2 regions of the Peribacillus suis genome follow, and region 2 is predicted to be linked to the other one. Evidence: riboswitches for the same ligand, from Rfam matches in the RefSeq annotation. Region 2 holds a riboswitch; the other holds the start of a gene.
What was found. A riboswitch is a leader RNA that binds a small molecule or an ion and turns the genes downstream of it on or off. The one in region 2 is predicted to bind preQ1.
Positions count from the first base shown of each region.

Region 1: it holds a riboswitch for preQ1, as region 2 does, so the genes downstream of both, AC503W_RS02175 (QueT transporter family protein) here and queC (7-cyano-7-deazaguanine synthase QueC) in region 2, are expected to answer to the same signal.

Region 1 covers NZ_CM182019.1:439,207-445,289, forward strand. Annotated here, with positions in the region: gene AC503W_RS02165 (ATP-binding protein) at 1-455, opposite strand, end outside; gene AC503W_RS02170 (TVP38/TMEM64 family protein) at 564-1,223, opposite strand; gene AC503W_RS02175 (QueT transporter family protein) at 1,336-1,821, opposite strand; PreQ1 riboswitch class I at 1,828-1,872, opposite strand; gene AC503W_RS02180 (YbaK/EbsC family protein) at 2,036-2,545, shown strand; gene AC503W_RS02185 (hypothetical protein) at 2,647-3,459, shown strand; gene AC503W_RS02190 (DUF3892 domain-containing protein) at 3,618-3,914, opposite strand; gene adhP (alcohol dehydrogenase AdhP) at 4,189-5,202, shown strand; gene AC503W_RS02200 (sigma-54-dependent transcriptional regulator) at 5,255-6,083, opposite strand, start outside.
Region 2 covers NZ_CM182019.1:3,156,661-3,162,743, reverse strand. Annotated here, with positions in the region: gene pgsB (poly-gamma-glutamate synthase PgsB) at 1-624, opposite strand, end outside; gene AC503W_RS15395 (hypothetical protein) at 1,385-1,585, opposite strand; gene AC503W_RS15390 (methyl-accepting chemotaxis protein) at 2,127-3,806, opposite strand; PreQ1 riboswitch class I at 3,992-4,034, shown strand; gene queC (7-cyano-7-deazaguanine synthase QueC) at 4,093-4,755, shown strand; gene queD (6-carboxytetrahydropterin synthase QueD) at 4,755-5,225, shown strand; gene queE (7-carboxy-7-deazaguanine synthase QueE) at 5,218-5,946, shown strand.

The sequences.
Region 1 (6,083 bases), 1.5 Mb from region 2:
TCCTCACAACGGGTAATCTTCTTCATTGCCCATGTTTCTTGATCGGAATCTTCACAGTAAATCAATGAATCTCTGTAGAATTGGGAGTACTCGGCAAGCTCGCTATCTTTTTTTCCTTTATAGTCCACACTCTCCAATTGGAATAACTGAAGTCCAAACGTATTCGATTCTAGCCATCTACCTTCTCCATCCTTAAAATTCACAAAGTCTACCATTGAGTTAATAAGGGTACTTCGAAGTTGTTCTTCTTCTTTTAGTTGTTTGAACTCTTCTCTTTTAGATAAGTAGAGAAATAAAATCAAACCGATTAATAGGACAAAGATGAACCCTTCTGCTCGCTGGAGTTGAAGGAACGCCTCTTTAGTATTCAAGGAATTCGTTAAATAGTAATTGAAAACAAGTAATGTGGTCATTCCAGAAAGAATGTAGATTACTAATATGATACGTCTCGGCATATGGGTCTCCCTGAATTCTCCGACATTTCAAAGCTGAAATACATACACATTTTAACAAACTATTGGCTGAAAATATACGATTCCACACAAAAAAAACAGGCAGCAAGGTTACCTGTTTTTCTTAAAGAGTGATAGGTTCTTTTTTTTCTTGAAGCGCTTGTAGATAAGGAAAAAGGTTAAGAGCAGGAAACCGAGTACAATCAATGTATATTGATTCATCTCTACGGAAAGAAGTCCATATGGAATTAAAGAGAGAAAGAAGAAGTAGATGAGATTGCCTAATGCTGTTGCCATTAAGAAATCTTTGAAGGTGACGGAACTAACTCCAGCTGCAAGGTTTATTAAACTTGTCGGTATGAAAGGGAAAATTCTACCGGTAAAGACATACATAAACCCATGATCCTTGACGGAATCCTGCGAGTCGGTACCCATCTTTCTTAAAATCAATGACTGGAACCAGTGCCTGGCAGCATAGAAAATGGTTCCTGACGCGACCACGCTTGTTAACCAACTCCATAGATACCCGAATGCAAAGCCAAAGATCGTTACATTAATTGTTAAAAGTAAAATCAGGGGGATGACAGTAAAGGAGTTCTGAATAATCATCAAAACGAACGTCACTACAAAGGTAAGAAGGAGATTTTCTGTCAATATGGCTATCACGGATTCCAAGTCGCTATTCCAAATCATCGTGAATAATTCTGAATTTAGCCCGATGAATGTTACTACAATCAGAAGGACGAGTAACATCAGTATTTTTTTCTGCAAAAAGTCACCACCATTTATCAATTTTTTTGAGTATGGTTGAAAAAAAGAGCCGCTGCATGTAGCAGACAGCTCTTTGAATATAGAATGTTCTTTTACTTTATGCACAGTGAGTTCAAAGCAACTTTCCAAATTGAATTCTTTTATTCATCATATAAATGATGGGTGCCCCGATCAGTAGGACGAGGAATTCCCCGGCTGCTGTTGTTGCCCAACTTATTAAGAATGGCAATCCTAAGACTAAATTCAATTCTATGGCTATTAGGAACATCGTAACCGTGAATATTATGATGGTCATGGCCATTCGACCCTTAATGCCCGTTATGAAACGGGAAGAAAAGATGACAAGCAATAAGGCTATCAGAGATTGCCCGACCCCAAAAATCAAGTCATATGCCCCTAACTGTGAAAAGAAAAGGTTCGATATGAACACACCGACGACTATGCCGGATATATATTTCTTATTAAATACAATAAGATGATTCAACATTTCGGGAATGCGGAATTGAAGCACCCCAAACATAATCGGCTGAAGCACGAATGAGACAGCGATATAGATGGCAGCCAATAGACCATTTATCGCGAGCGTACGAATATTCATATTTTTCTCTCCCTAGTTTTTTATCGTGGGATGGTTACGAACCACGTTAGGCTTTTGCCCGAAGTTTAATAGTATCGTATTTTGGCCTCTTTCGTCAATTTCAAGATTTTATGCGAAATATTGAATATTTAGAATAAAGGAAAGAGATTTTGCTTTACTATAGTGAAGAATGGTACGATTCATAAAAAGAGTTAAAGGAAAGGGATGAAAGTAAATGTCAATCGAGAGTGTTAGGGCCCACTTTAAACAATGGAACAGGGAACATGATGTGATGGAATTCAAAACATCTAGTGCCACAGTAAACCAAGCTGCGGAGACAATCGGGGTTATACCCGCGCGCATTGCCAAAACGTTGTCATTTAGGGGAGAAGGAGACCAAGCAATTTTGGTCGTGGCCGCTGGAGATGCGAAAGTCGATAATAAGAAATTCCGGAAAATGTTTGGGTTCAAGGCAAGGATGTTATCTCCAGAAGAAGTTCTTGAACAGACCGGACATGCAATCGGGGGTGTCTGCCCATTTGGATTGGCAAATGAACTGGATGTTTACTTGGATGTTTCGATGAAACGGTTTGAGACAGTTTTCCCGGCTTGCGGGAGCGCGAACTCAGCCATTGAACTTTCACTCGGGGATTTATTTCAATTCTCAAAAGCAAAGGACTGGGTAGATGTTTGCAAGGACTGGGAACAAGAAGTGAATGAAGATATGCAGAAACATATCATTTGAATGAAGGAATAAAGTCCACTTCATGTGGACTTATTTCTGATAGTGGGGAGTTATTAGGTTCTAATGAATTAGGATAGAATGCTAATGATGGAGGGTCATGGATGTCCAATGTAGAGTACAAAAACAACAATAGTAGTTATCACAGTCTTAAAAATCTATATGAGGAAAATATCACGGTCAGAAGCATAGCCCAAGAGTTTGAGTTTTGTGGAAAAGATGAATCGGCCATTGATATCAAAAATGTAATGGAGGAAAAACACTTTGATACATTGGCCGTGAAAGACCAGGGGGAAATCGTTGGTTATATCGATAGACATGAACTTGGCGAAGGGAACATTTCGGATTATATGAAGCTCTTTTCCCCAAGGGAACTTGTATCGGATTCAACGCCCTTGATCCAATTGTTAGGCATTTTTAAGAAGAAAACGAGGGTATTCGTGTTAGAGAATAATTCAATCAAAAAGTTAATCACGCATGCCGACCTCCAAAAACCACCAATCAGGATGCTGATTTTTGGCTATATCACTTTATTGGAAATGAGACTTAGTGATATTATCATGCATCGATTCGGGGGTGAAAGCTGGTATCCGATGATTAGTGAGGATCGTCTACATAAGGCAAGTGAATTATATGAAAGGAGAATGGAGAAAAATGAGGAGATTAATTTAATTGAATGTCTACAAATTAGCGATAAATTCGACATTATTCATAAAGATAAAGAGTTGAGAACATTTTTTCAAATCCCATCCAAAAGTAAGGGGAAGAAAGATGCCAATGCCATCAGGAAGTTACGGGATAAGATTTCGCATGCTAATGAACTTGGGATGGATATGTCTTGGATTGAAATCATAGAAGTGGTCGAAATCTGTGGCCGCTTGCTGGAAATATCTGAGTTCTATCATTATGAATGGTAAACAGATAGAAGGATTGGAGAAAAAGGGAGAGTGCTGGTTGCTCCATTTTCAATATCCCGGAAAACCTTGAGGAAGTCGTTAGGAGAACCTGTTAGTATGCGGTTCTTTTTTTGTTGCGGAAAAAAGCTGCCTGAATGGAAGGCAGCTTTTCTCGGTCTTTAAAATTCAGGCAGTTCATCCAGATTATTTTCTTTAATGCCATCAGGCTCACTCCGCAAAATGTCCCGACCATATTTATGAAAGACATCTACGTTTGCGAGTGCACCAGCCTTGGCTTCTGAAAGAGCGGTGGGATAGTCCAGTTCCCTTCCGGTATTTGTCTTGATGGCGATGATATTATCCTCTTCATTCTTCCGTACGGCGACAATTTCTTCTTTGTCGTTCCCACCTTGTTGGTTTGCTTGTGGCGTTCCTTGTTGTTTGTAGGATTCATAGGCTTCTTCAAATGTGTCCATTGTACACCTCCTCTTTATAGGGTGAACCATTTTTCCAGCAATATACGAACTGGTTTTCGTCATCATTGAGCCGGATTTCTGTCATAATGGGCCGAATTTTCGGCTAGGATTTACGTTTGAACCTAACTTGATTGGACTTTTCTGTTTGGCATGGCACTTGCATTATAAATAAGTGGAAGTGAGAAAAACACGGACCTAAGGGAGGAATAGAATCATGAATGTAAATCAGGGGACAAGTACGGTGGAATCGAAAACATTGAAGGATGTTAAAACAATGAAGGCAGCGGTCGTCAATGAATTTAAACAAGAGCTTGAAATAAAGGATGTACCGATTCCGGATTTAGAGTATGGTGAGATTCTAGTTAAAATTAAGGCATGTGGCGTATGTCACACGGATTTACATGCAGCACATGGCGACTGGCCGGTGAAGCCAAAGCTCCCGCTTATTCCTGGACATGAAGGAGTAGGGATTATCGAGAAGGTAGCAGAGGGCGTCACAACATTGAAAGTCGGTGACCGAGTAGGGATTCCATGGCTTTATTCAGCATGTGGAGACTGTGAATACTGTTTGACGGGCCGTGAAACGCTCTGCTTGGATCAACTCAATGCAGGATATTCGGTGGACGGAGGATATGCGGAATATTGTAAGGCACCGGCAAAATATGTTGTCAAGGTTCCGGAAGGGCTAGATTTTGCCGAGGTCTCCCCAATTTTCTGTGCAGGTGTGACGACGTATAAAGCGCTTAAGGTTTCAGAAGCAAAACCAGGGGACTGGGTCGCAATCTATGGTATTGGCGGACTTGGGCATGTTGCGCTTCAATATGCGAAGGCGATGGGATTCAATGTCATTGCCGTCGATATTCAAGATGATAAGCTTGAGCTGGCAAAAGAACTAGGAGCGGATTATACAGTGAATGGGTTGAAGAATGATCCCGTTCAAGCAATTAAGGATAAAGTTGGTGGCGTACAAGCAGCTATTTCTGTTGCCGTAACGAAAAAAGCATTTGAACAGGCTTACAGTTCAGTCAAAAGAGGCGGAACACTCGTCGTGGTCGGATTGCCGAATGATGAACTTCCTATCCCTATTTTTGATACGGTATTAAATGGGGTAACTGTGCGAGGTTCAATCGTTGGTACAAGAAAAGATTTACAAGAATCTCTTCAATTTGCGGCAGATGGAAAAGTACGGACGAATATTGAAACAAGACCGCTTGATGAAATCAATGATGTGTTTAAAATGATGGAAAAGGGTGAAATTAACGGTCGTATCGTTTTAACAATGGAATAGAAAAAAATGAAAGGGTGTCCTATTAATGGGGGCACCCTTGTTCATATAAGAGTCAGGTATGTTTTTTTTCATTTAGTATATAACGTAATTTCCTCATTGAAATCTGTAGGCGCTTGGCGGCTTCATTCCGGTTTCCATACGTTTTTTGAAGGGTTTGCAGGACGAGCTCTTTTTCGATGGTAGATTCGAACTGTTTGATTTCCAAGAGTATGTTTTCAAGCGTCAGCTCATCTTTTTCATTAAAATCGGCTACAAGTTTCTTCCGCCATTCTTCGAGAGGGTTTTCAGGAGAGTGAAGATCCATTGTAGCTTGTTTCTTGGGTGAAATGACCTGATGGGTAGGGAGAACGATATCGTCCGCAGTGATATCCTGTCCATGATCTGCGAGGGTTAAGGTTCTCATCACGGTATTAGATAGCTCACGTATATTTCCGGGCCAGTCGTATAGCTGTAATTTTTCGATAGCCTCTTGTGAAAAGGATACATCTGCCTGACCATTCCTTTCGACCAGATGCTCGACAAGTAGAGGGATATCCTCTTTTCTATGACGTAATGCTGGTATTTCAAGAGTGACAACATTCAGGCGGTAAAATAGATCCTCCCGAAATTTATTGTTTTCTACTGCTTGCTGAAGATTTTCATTAGTGGCAGCTACCAATCGTGCGTTGGTCCGTAATGTCCCACTGCTTCCGACCCGCATAAATTCCCTAGTTTCCAAGACCCGCAGAAGCTTGACTTGGATGGCTGGACTGGCATCAGCAATTTCATCAAGGAAAAGGGTTCCATTTCCGGCTATTTCAAAAAAGCCTTTTCGTTGTTGGGTTGCACCGGTGAATGCGCCTTTTTCATGGCCGAATAATTCACTTTCAAGCAGGGATTCT
Region 2 (6,083 bases):
CATATAATCGAATTCACGTAGGAATTCTTCTGAAATCCTTGAATTATCGGCTACGATAACCTTTGTATTGCGTTGTTTGGCGATTTCTTTGTAATACTCTAAATGTTCACCTTCGATGGTTATTAAATGACCATTATAGGGTATGGTTGCAGTGAATGCTTCTGCAACTTGATCCAATGTTGGTCCCATGACATCCATGTGATCTTCAAGCACATTTACGATAACCCCAATATTTGCCTGAATCATTTTATTTTGGAAGATTAGTTGATAGTCAGGCTGCACGGCCATGCACTCACAAACTAATGCTTCAGTTCCTAAGTCAGCTACTTCTTTAACTACGCGACGTTGTTCCCCGATATTCGGTCCTTCTGGACGACGTATGATCGGTTTTTCTTTGTCCGTAAACCAATAAATCATTCTTGCGGAAGTTCCGGTTGTTTTTCCTATTGTCTTGTACTCCGCTTCCTTGATCACACCTGTAATAAGACGCGTTACAGTGGATTTCCCTCGGATCCCATTTACGTTGACACGTACGGGGATGGAGTCGAGACGCTTTTGATGGCGTTTTTGTTCGACTATGCCATAGCCAAGCAAAAATAATGCACATATAAATATCGGTGCCATTTTTTAACCTCTCTTTATTTATGTATTTGATTTACTGAATACACACTACATGATTTTAAACTTATTAAGCAAGGGTCGTTTTTCTATAGCAAGATAGCTTATTTTAATAATTTCCAAATTAATCTATAAATGAGGGTAATGGTAACTAATGGCTATAATATTCATGTAAGGACAAATACTCTATGGATTCCCCATTTCATGATGATTCTATTATGAGATGGAGAATAAAAAATAATGTTTATAGGATAATGAATTCTTTTTATAAGGATAAAAACCCAATTCCTAGTATCTACTGTAGGAGTTTAATGTAGACGATCCTTCCTGTTTTATAATTGTTTATACCTATTTATGCGTTTATTTTCTAATCTACTAGTTTGTTTTTTCTTTATTCCTGTATTTTGATTCTAATGACTCATTTAGTGCTACTTTTTTGGGATTGGATAAAGATGAGTAAAATCACCCCCCATATTTTTTGGGTTTTTTTAATATGAAATACCCGAGGGGCTATGAGGTGACATCAATAAATTGTCAAAATCCTTCTCTTAAAAGTTTTTGGAAACAAGGGTTTTTAAAAAAAAGACTAGTTTCTTCTATTAATATAGTGTTAATAGTAGAACTAAAAAAAACCCAGAATAAATTCTGAGTTTTTGGAGTATTTTTACATTCATTTATAATAAGGGATCAAATGAAATGTTATTTATAGATGAGAGTATTTTTTGTAAATTGATAGTCTCGAATCAATTTTAAGATGATGCTATCTTTAGCTAGATTTTATTCTATTTAAAAGCTCAGGATGTGAGTCCTTTTTACCGCCATCTATAACATAAAGCATAGGGGCTAATCTTCTGTTTCCTTTATCGGCAGAATTCATCTTCAAGTAATTTTCGTATTCGTTGCGAAAGAATTCTTCTTGGGCTTTCCCTTCGTTTAACTTTGCTATGAATTTGAAAAATCGTTTCATATGAATTCCTCCTTGTTTGGTTAGAAAGTATTAGGTTAATAGTAACACACTTTAGGTGAAAATTAACCTTTTATTAAAAAATAGGAAATAATAAATTAGGATAGTAGTTGTATATACTTAGTTTTCTGGTTTGGAATACGATATTGATGTGAGACCATCTCGTTTGTTTAGAGAGTCTCCTGTTGATTTGGTTTCAAATGAGAGTGATTAAGAGTTGGTTCAAATGCTTTTTAAAAGTGTGCTGACACTTCTAGAGAGGAAGTAGTTATTCTACTATTTACTGATGTAAATATTACTAGAGTAATATTAATTATACATTGAATATTCAGAAAATAATAGTGTTAGTTGAATTATTTCTCTCTGTATAAGATTCATGGTGAATTTTTTATTATAGTTTGTTTTGTGTTGTTATTAGTTTATTCCCCGTATTCACTATATTGAAACAATTTTAATGGAGAGGATATATTTGTTATTAACTTCATTGGAATAGCTAAATGCAAGGAAAAGCTTCCCACAAGGTAGGCGTGGGAAGCGGCTTTCATCATAATTGAAATCTTTTAACCTGATCTGTTAACTGTTCAGCCGATGATGCAAGTTCACTGGCATGATTGGTGATTTCATCCATTGAAGAGCTGGATTGCTGTGCGGAGGCGGACACTTGTTCAATGCCTGCTGCTGACTCTTCGGAAACGGCTGCAATGTCTTCGACAGCCTGGTTGATTTTTATGCTATTGGTAGAGATATAGTGTAAGTCATTGGTTATGTGTTGTAATTTTGTGCTCATGGCTCCCACTGAATGATTGATGGTTTCAAAGGTTTGGCCGGTAATGGTAATTTGTTGGGTGCCTTCATCTACTTGTGTATATCCATCTTCCAAGGAGTGAACGACGGTTTTTGAACCTGTTTGAATGGCTGTAATAATTCCAGTAATGTCACCCACAGAATCTGTAACTTGTTCCGCGAGTTTCCGAACTTCTTCGGCGACGACGGCAAATCCTTTTCCATGTTCGCCGGCGCGTGCCGCCTCGATGGCTGCGTTTAAAGCGAGTAAGTTGGTTTGATTGGAAATGTCCTGTATGACCTGAACGAGCTTTGAAATTTCCTGGGATTGTGAATCAAGGCCTTTTACCTCATCGACTGCCTGTTTCACAATCCTATCAATCGTTTGCATTTGCTGCACGGATTTGTGCATCATGGTTGTTCCTTCTTTTGTTAAGGACAGGATCTCGGTGGAGGTTTGGGAAATTTCTTCTCCTTCACTGTGTGCCTTTTGGATCTTTCCTGAGAATTCTTCCACCATACGGACGATTTCCGTTGCTTGGTTGGCTTGTGACTCAGAGCCTTCTGACAGCTCGTACATAGTGGTTGCAATTTGACTGCTTCCTTGTTGCACTTCATTTGCCGATTGGGTTAGCTCTTCGCTTTTGCTTGTAACGGATTCGGATACATTCAGCATGTTTTCGATGATATTGCGAAGGTTTCTCTGCATCTCGTTTGTAGAAAACGTCAATTCCCCGAGTTCATCGTTTGATGTCTGCTTAAGTGGTTCATGGTTCAGTTCACCTTTTTCCACTAGCTTCATCCTGTCTCGGATCCTTAGGATCGGTTTGGTAATGAGGTTCGCTGTCACAAGGGCAAGGCCAATCCCTGCTATGACTGTAATGATGGATAAAATGATACTCGTCGTTTTAACGGATTTTCCACTGCTGATGACGGTCTCTCCGGAAGCGACGATCAGTTTTTCGCGCTCGGAAGCGAGCTCTTTGAAGCCATCCATTATTTCCGTGCTTATGGGCGCTACTTCATTCAGCAATATTTCTTTCGCCTGTTTTTCATCTCCTTGCTCATACTGGGTAAAGACGCGTTCTTCAATCATGGTTCTCCAATCAATGCTTGTTTCAATGATTTCTTTCGTTCTCTCAGAGTCGGATAAGGCTAATAGCTCTTCTTGTAGGTGTTTGCTTTCTTCGGTATAAGCTAGGAAATCCTCTTTATATTGTTCATCTCCAAATAGGATATACCCTCTAACAAATGCCATTCTTTGCGAAAGGTTATAGAGTAATTGTTCATCTTTAATAAGAAGAGGCAATTCATGGTCGATGATATCTCTAGAATGTTTAAGAGACTTATTGCTGCTGTAAATACTATAGGCTCCTAATATGATGCATAAAGATATGACTAGCATAAATGCTAACAATACCTTTGTTTTAATCTTTTTCAAGTGTACGGCCCCTTTTTCGGTAGATTACTTTACCTTTTGTTTATCGGAAATGGGGACCAATATTTAAAGAGGAATGGGGAAATTGGGCTGAAAAGACAGGGAATCTCTTAGTTTTTATGGAATATATTGATATGATCACGCATATTGCGTTATGATTATAGAGAAAAGATTATAAGCCGCTTTAGGCGGAAGAGGTTCTAGCTACCCTCTCAAAAAAACTAAGGAAAAGCAGCACTCTATTCTTAGGGTGCTGTTTTTTTCCGTAAAAAGGAGTTTTATCATAATGTTGAAGAAAGAAAAGGCAGTAGTGGTGTTTAGTGGGGGACAAGACAGTACGACGTGTTTATTCTGGGCAATGAAGCATTTTTCGGAAGTGGAGGCAGTGACGTTTGATTATAATCAGCGTCATAGCTTGGAAATTGATTGTGCGCGGAGTATTGCAAAGGAACTGGACATCCCTCATCATGTTTTGGATATGTCGTTGTTGAACCAGTTGGCCCCGAATGCGTTGACGAGAAGTGACATTGCTGTGGCGGATGGGGAAGAAGGGGAGTTACCGTCTACATTCGTACCGGGAAGGAATTTACTGTTCTTGTCATTCGCAGGAGTGCTTGCAAGCCAAATTGGGGCGAAGCATATTGTAACCGGTGTTTGTGAAACGGACTTTAGCGGATATCCAGACTGCCGGGATGTGTTCATTAAATCGTTGAATGTCACTTTGAATCTCTCGATGAATCAGTCTTTTGTTATAGATACGCCGCTTATGTGGCTGAATAAGGAAGAAACATGGGAAATGGCGGATCAACTGGGTGCCTTTGATTTCGTTCGTGAAAAGACGCTGACTTGTTATAACGGAATCATAGCCGATGGCTGTGGGGAGTGTCCGGCATGCAAGCTTCGAAAAAAGGGTCTGGATGACTATGTGATTAGACGGCAGGTGAACCTATAATGTATGGGTTCAAGATTGTCGATAAGCTTCAAAAAATAGAACAGGACATTCATCGTAATCAATTGAACTATCATCAAAGACGGGTGCTCGTGAGCAAGGAATTCACGTTTGATGCAGCCCATCATCTTCATGATTATGAAGGGAAATGCAAGAATCTGCATGGCCATACGTATAAAGTCATTTTTGGCATAAGCGGCTATAATGATTCCCGTGGGTTGATGATCGACTTTGGCGACATCAAAGAAATCTGGAAAAATGAAATCGACATTCATCTTGACCACCGCTATTTGAATGAAACGCTGCCGCTTATGAATACAACAGCTGAAAATATCGTCGTCTGGATTTATGAAAAGATGGCTGATGCCCTGCAAAACAAGGACTATAAAGGGGCTAGGGTTGAATTTGTCCGTCTTTATGAAACGCCGACGAGTTATGCTGAAGCAAGACGGGAGTGGATGGACTGTGAGTAAGCTGCCCGTCATGGAAATCTTCGGCCCGACCATTCAAGGGGAAGGCATGGTCATCGGGCAAAAGACGATGTTCGTCCGGACAGCTGGGTGCGACTATTCATGTGCTTGGTGTGATTCCGCCTTCACCTGGGATGGGACCGGAAAGGAAGATATCGCCCACATGACAGCTGATGAAATATGGGAGGAGCTAAAACTCAAGGGAGGCAAGGGTTTCTCTTTCGTGACGATATCCGGGGGAAATCCCGGCCTCCTGAAGAATATGGCTGAGTTAATCACCCTTTTAAAAGAAAAGAACATCAGAATTGGCGTGGAGACGCAAGGTAGCCGGTGGCAGGATTGGTTTCTCGATATTGATGAACTGACGATTTCACCAAAACCGCCAAGTTCAAGGATGAAGACCGATTTTGGAGTGCTCGATGATATCCTATCTAAGCTTTCCAATAGAAGGGATGAAAATCAAATTTCTTTGAAGATTGTCGTATTTGATGAAGCTGATTATCAATATGCGAAGAATGTACATGCCCGCTATCCAGGCATTCCTTATTACCTGCAGGTAGGCAATGATGACAGCGTGACGACGGACGATCGGCAGCTGGTCAGTGAACTGTTGGGAAAATATGAACAGTTAATTAATCGGGTGATTGCCGATGACGAACTGAATGATGTGAAGGTGCTCCCCCAGCTGCACACGTATATCTGGGGAAATAAACGGGGCGTGTAAGGAAAAGGATGGGGAGGTCATACTTTCTATTAAATGCCGTTTCTCTTCTATTATATGTTCTTTACCTTTAGATACGCGAGGGGGTACTTTTATCCTTGATTTACTCCCGTATCCAAGATAAGATGAAAAAGGAAAAA